Regions from separate parts of the Colwellia sp. KS18-150 genome, predicted to be linked through region 1. Evidence: predicted binding sites of a transcription regulator. Region 1 holds the regulator's gene; each other region holds the start of a gene.
What was found. The regulator sigma-54, encoded in region 1, starts transcription at its own class of promoters, with help from an activator protein. The targets are predictions, from matches to a motif close to GTTGGCACGNNNNTNGNNT.
Positions count from the first base shown of each region.

Region 2: AC27IF_RS11425 (DUF1707 and DUF2154 domain-containing protein) is a predicted target of sigma-54. The motif match lies at 1,044-1,062, and genes of this name have one in related genera.
Region 3: AC27IF_RS01480 (NarK family nitrate/nitrite MFS transporter) is a predicted target of sigma-54. The motif match lies at 1,219-1,237, and genes of this name have one in related genera.

Region 1 covers NZ_BAAJMC010000001.1:552,000-554,209, reverse strand. The annotation lists gene lptB (LPS export ABC transporter ATP-binding protein) at 1-410, shown strand, start outside; gene AC27IF_RS02585 (RNA polymerase factor sigma-54) at 490-2,013, shown strand; gene hpf (ribosome hibernation promoting factor) at 2,039-2,210, shown strand, end outside.
Region 2 covers NZ_BAAJMC010000007.1:153,496-155,705, reverse strand. The annotation lists gene AC27IF_RS11430 (acyl-CoA thioesterase) at 1-252, opposite strand, end outside; gene AC27IF_RS11425 (DUF1707 and DUF2154 domain-containing protein) at 339-986, opposite strand; gene AC27IF_RS11420 (sugar O-acetyltransferase) at 1,169-1,702, opposite strand; gene AC27IF_RS11415 (tRNA-(ms[2]io[6]A)-hydroxylase) at 1,725-2,210, opposite strand, start outside.
Region 3 covers NZ_BAAJMC010000001.1:303,891-306,100, forward strand. The annotation lists gene AC27IF_RS01480 (NarK family nitrate/nitrite MFS transporter) at 1-1,163, opposite strand, end outside; gene AC27IF_RS01485 (DUF481 domain-containing protein) at 1,423-2,210, shown strand, end outside.

The sequences.
Region 1 (2,210 bases):
GTAAACACCTTGATGAAGGTCAAAAACAAGAAAAGCTTGAACACTTGCTCGAAGAATTTAATATTTGCCATATCAAAGATAATTTAGGCATGAGTTTATCAGGCGGCGAAAGAAGAAGAGTCGAAATAGCGCGTGCGCTAGCTGCTGAACCACAATTTATTTTATTAGACGAACCTTTTGCTGGCGTTGATCCTATTTCAGTAGGGGATATAAAAAAGATCATTATTCATCTTAAAGAACGTGGCATAGGTATCTTAATTACTGATCATAATGTCAGAGAAACCTTGGATGTTTGTGAGCATGCTTATATAGTTAGCCATGGTGAAATTATTGCTCAAGGTGATGCGGATCAAATTCTAGCGAATCAAAAAGTAAGAGATGTATACCTTGGTGAGCAATTCACGCTATAGTAACTAATGTACTTAGCAAATTAAGCTATAATCCAAAGTAAATAATATAAACAAAAAAACAGGATAAGATCAAAACTAAATGCGTCCATCACTGCAGCTCCGAATAGGACAACAACTTACCATGACGCCGCAACTGCAACAAGCGATCAAGCTTTTGCAGCTCTCGACGTTAGAACTTCAGCAAGAAATTCAAGAAGTCCTTGAAAGTAATCCGCTGTTAGAAGTTAATGAAAATACTCCTAGCGACACTAACGAAAATAGTGACAGTAATAATGAAAAGCTAGAAGAAGCGTTTTCATCAACAACGGATAACACTGAACAGGCGACTGTTGAAGGCAGCGAAGATGCCAGTGCAACTATTGACGAGATAACTACCACGGAAGCTTTAGCGCAAAATGATATTCCAGAAGAATTAAATATCGATACCACTTGGGAAGAAAGTTATAGTGCGGGAACATCCAATACCGGCGCAGTGAGTAGCCCTTCTGAAGATTATACATATCAAGGTGAAACGACTGATTCCATTCAAGATCACTTATTATGGCAAATGGAATTAACCCCTTTTACAGATACTGATAGAGCCGTAGCTATTGCGATTATTGAAGCGGTTGATGATGCTGGTTACTTAACCGTTTCTTGTGATGATATCTTAGAGAGTGTAGGTATTGAAGGGCTAGAGCTAGATGAAGTAGAAGCTGTATTAAAACGTATTAATGTTTTTGACCCTATAGGTGTAGCTGCCCAATCTATCGCAGATTGTCTTACCATTCAATTAAATCAATTTGATGACGATACCCCTTACCTAAAAGAAAGTAAGCACATCATTAGTGAGCATATTAACTTACTGGGTAATCGAGACTACCGCCAATTAATGCGTAAAACCAAACTTAAAGAAGATCAACTTCGAGAAGTGATGCGTTTAATTCAAACGTTAAACCCTCGTCCTGGTGATGCCGTCGTTCAAGGTGATGATCAATACGTTATTCCTGATGTTTCTGTAGAGAAAAAAAATGGTCGTTGGATAGTCGAGTTAAATCCTGATACTGCACCAAAATTGTCGATTAATCAGCAATATGCCGCCATGACCAAAACGACAAAATCATCAAGTGATGATGGGCAGTTCATTCGCTCAAATTTACAAGAAGCTAAATGGTTTATAAAAAGTTTAGAGTCACGTAATGACACTTTATTAAAAGTCTCGAATTGTATTGTACAGCGTCAACAAGGCTTTTTAGAACATGGTGCAGAAGCAATGCGCCCCATGGTACTAAACGATATAGCCGAAGCGGTAGATATGCATGAATCAACTATTTCTAGAGTAACCACTCAGAAGTACATGCACACCCCAAGAGGTATTTTTGAATTAAAATATTTCTTTTCAAGTCATGTGAGTACTGAGAATGGTGGTGAATGTTCATCAACTGCCATACGTTCACTCATTAAAAAGCTCATTTTGGCGGAAACACCTGCTAAACCGCTAAGTGATAGTAAGATGGCTGATTTATTAGCCGAGCAGGGAATTAATGTAGCCAGACGTACTATAGCCAAATATCGAGAATCATTGTCTATTCCACCGTCTAACCAACGTAAAAGTTTATTGTAAATTTAACTTATTAAGGATCACGCTTATGCAAATTAACCTTACTGGCCACCATGTAGAAGTTACAGCCTCTTTACGCGAATATGTTAATACTAAGTTTGCTAAATTAGAGCGACATTTTGATCACATAAACAACGTTTACGTTGTTCTTACCGTAGAAAAGTTAAACCAAAAAGCAGAAGCAACAGTGCATTTAAATG
Region 2 (2,210 bases), on a different contig from region 1:
ACAAGTAACGGTAATAGATGTTTTGCCTACCTTTTTGGTTGCCAAGCCAAACTCAACTACGTCACCTTGCATTGCAGCTGATTCGAAGCTAATTTCACCAATATGTTTGGTTACTAAACAATTGGTTTCTAACTGACAAATCGCAAAAATAGCCGCTTCTTCATCAATCCACTCCAGTGCTCGACCACCAAATAAAGAGTTTGCATAATTTAAATCGTTTGGCATAACCAAACGACGAGAGAGAAAGCGCATAATCTAGCCTGTAAACAAAATTTCAATGGCATAATTATAGCGTTAATCTCTTATTGTCTCTATGCAAACCATCGAAAAGACGCTGTTTATGAGAACATTTTCTTTAAACTATTCGCCATATCAACAAACTTTTCTTTCACACTACGTTTGATCTCAATATCAACACCACTAAAGATTGAAAGCCCTTCAATAATAATAGTCGGGGCACCATTGTTGGGTAAGGCGTTAGTGGCCACTGAATTATCTATGCTACCAAAGATACAAAATGCTTTGGATATGACATTGACGTTTTCAGGAACATAAATGGAGTCACCGCTAAATAAGCTAAAGATTTTAATACGAACAATATCTTGGCAAAACTGGGCGTGGGTTAAGTCAATATCGGTACCACTAAATATACTAATATAACGTAATTCTTTTGGTAATTTAAAAGCACCGCCGCGGGTGCTACCACTAAAGATATTAACCATATAATCTAGATCTTCTGTCTCCCCTTGAACAAAATTAGGCGCTAAGTCTTGTTTTTTATTCTCAACAAAAGCTTTATCTACGGTTAATGGTAAGTCTTCAGCAAGTGCTACCAATGATTTATTACATTGCAATTCCATTGCTTGATCCAGTCGTCTTTCAAACGCTTCATAAGACAATTCACCGTGGCTATAATTCATGATCAGTTGATCAATGACTTCACTACGAACTGTTTCTGTTGGCCTGTCTTCTAAAGTTACTGACATTCTTATTTCCTTTTTATACGTTAGTTTCATAATACGAACTTAATTCTATGCTTAAAAAAGCAAATACCAAGCCAATATATTTTTCCTTAAAATACAATACACTAAAAACGATACGCTCTTAGTGTGTGAAAATAAAACTATGTTTTGGTATAAATTGCTACAAGTTAGTATATTTTAACACCCTACAAATCACGAATTTTCACTGCCGGATTACCAGCATAAAAGCCATTTTCGTCAATACTTTTAGTAACAATACTCCCTGCCCCAACAACGCAATTATCACCGATGGTGACACCCGCAAGTACAATAACACCGCCACCTAACCAAACATTATCACCAATATTAATATTTTCACTAAAATTGGCTTTTGTTAATCTAGCTTTTGGATTTAAATCATGAGAAACCGCCAGTAATTGTACGTTTGGACCAATTAAACAATCATTACCGATATTAATGGTATTTTCAGTAGAGTTAGCGCCATCAATTATCGTGCAGTTAGCATTTATAAAGCTTCTATCCCCTACTGAAATTCCATCGCCATAATCCATATGAAAACCATATTCTATAAATACCCCTTCACCACAATGTTGAAACAAAGCTTTCAATCGTTTCAAGTTGCCTTTACTAGGGCTACGTGAAAACTGGCGACAAGTATCATGCACCAATTTTCTTCGGCTGATTAGTGCCGGTGTGATGCTATCAAAACGTGTTTTCATTAGATGGCGTTAAACATATGAATTAATGCAGCACCGCTTTAATAGGTAAGTTTTTACATATTTCAGCTTCCGCAATTAAGATTTCTTCAAGGCGTTCATCAACTTGTGCTTTATCAAAATATTCATACGCTAATTCAACGAATAAATTTTTATGCTTTTCTTCTGATTTAGCTATGGCGACATATAAATCTTTATCTTTACCTTCAGGTAAGGCTTGTGAAACTAACCAAAATTTTTCATAGCCGCGTGCTTCAATAACAGCAGCTACCAATAATCTGTCCATTAAAAACAAGTTAGTACCATTGCGAAAAAGCTGTCTGATCTGATTGATGTAAGGATCTTTTTTATCTTGTCCTAAGGTGACATCTCGAGCGACTAATAACTTTAACACTTGCTTAAAGTGGATTAGCTCTTCGATGGCTAAATCTGTCATGGCGCGAACAAGTTTCGCTTTATCAGGGTAATGAGACAGCATAGCCATTGCCATACCTGAGGCTTTTTTCTCAGC
Region 3 (2,210 bases), 250 kb from region 1:
AAAACAATTGGCCAGCTGTTATCGATAGCCGACATAGTGAAGTAACCTATCGCTAAACCAGCTGTTAAAATTAATAAGGTTTTCTTACGGCCAAATTTGTCTGATAACCAACCGCCACCAGGACGAGACATTAAGTTCATGAATGCATAGGTTGAAGCAAGCATTGCTGCGTAAACCATGCTAATTTCAAATGTTTCAGCAAAGAATAACGGTAACATAGATACTACAGCCAATTCACTGCCGAACGTAGCAAAATAAAGAATATTTAATACCGCCACTTGCTTGAATTTGTAACGGTGAATTTCAGCGACAGGCTCTTTGAATACGTGACCATTTACTTTGATGGTTTGCTTAACTTCTAACGCGTATAATGCAACCAATGAAATATAAGCAATTAAAGCACTGCTTTCAGTTAATAAGCTAACACCTGCTGGAGAAAGCTTCCATGTTAATAACGCTAACGCTCCATACATAGGTAATTTCATGATTAGTAGTAACCAGAAGTCGCCTTTAGAAGTAACTTCCATCGCACCTGTTTGCTTAGGTTTGAAGTATGTTGACCCTTTAGGGGTATCTGTTACGTTTGCATACCAAATAAAACTGAATGCTAAGCTTAACGCACCCGTGATACCAACTGCATATCTCCAGCCGTCATCACCACCAAACATTAATGCAACAGTCGGTAAGGTCATTGCCGCAGCGGCAGAGCCAAAATTACCCCAACCACCGTAGATACCTTCAGCTGTACCTAATTCGTTCGCAGGGAACCATTCAGATACCATACGAATACCGATAACAAAACCTGCGCCGATGAAACCTAGTAAGAAACGAGCAATTGCCGCTTGTTCAAACGAGTCAGCCAAAGCGAACATGAAACAAGGAATACTACATACAGCAAGCAGAACAGCGTAAGTTAAACGAGGGCCGTATTTATCCGTTAACATCCCGATAATAACACGTGCTGGGATGGTTAATGCAACGTTAAGTAGCATTAAGGTTTTAATTTCTGATTTTGTCAAACCAAGAGAGTCTGCAACAACAGATACTAATGGTGCAAAGTTAAACCATACTGCAAAGGTGATAAAGAACGCTATCCAGCTCAAGTGTAAAACTTTCATTTTACCGGTAAATGACAGAAGCTTAATGCCCGCTTGTGTACTCATAAGTAATTCCTATTTCTAGTCGTACGTAGATGATAAAGTTAAATTAACAGATATAGAGCAAGTGAAGTGCCAATACGTAAAAGTAATTTTATTTATTGTTATCAGATGTTTATATGTTTTCTGTCTATATGTGTTCTGTTTTTTTGCACTGTTTCCACTATGTTGCACAGCTAAAGTGCAAAGCTTGTCGTAGTGACTTTTATGCTGTTACAATAAGTGATTACTTTGATAATCATTTTATGTAAAGGACTTCCTATAAATGAATAACTCGTTGAATTCTGTATTGATTTTACTGGTTTTGTTACCGTGTATTTCAATAGCTGAAACCAAGACTGATGAGAAAAATTGGCAGAAACCCAATCCCGTTTTTAAGCAAGAATTTGACTGGTTAAAATTGAGCTCCGATGAATGGTTAAAAGGCGATATCGTTTCAATGTACGATGAAGAGCTCGAGTTTGATAGTGATGAGCTCGATATGCAAACGATTGATTGGGATGATGTAGCAGAGCTAAGAAGTAAAGATGTTCTTAGTATTCGGATGATTGATGGCACTATTGCTGAAGGATACCTTGTCGTCAAAGAGGGTAAGCTAACTTTAGTGAAAAATGGTCAAGCAGTTAACTATAAACTCTCAGAATTAATTTCAATCGCATCATCGGAAAAAAATGAAATAGATTTATGGGATGGTTATATTAAACTGGGAACTAATTTTCGTCGTGGTAATACCGTTCAATTTGATTATACAATCAATGCTGGTGTACAACGAAGAAGTTCGAGTAGCAGATTCAAAGCGGATTACACTGCCAATTACAGTCGTTTTGAAGACCAAGATACCGGAGTTGAGTCAACCACCGCTGATAGTAGTAGGCTAACGTCGACTTATGATTGGTTTTTTAGTCAAAAAATATTCTTAAGAGCAATGGATTTTGAATATTTCAGTGATGAATTTCTCAATGTAGACTATCGGGTAAGTTACGGTGTCGGTGTTGGTTATCATATGATTGATAATAGTCGTACTTCATGGGATGTAAATGCTGGTCCTAGTTA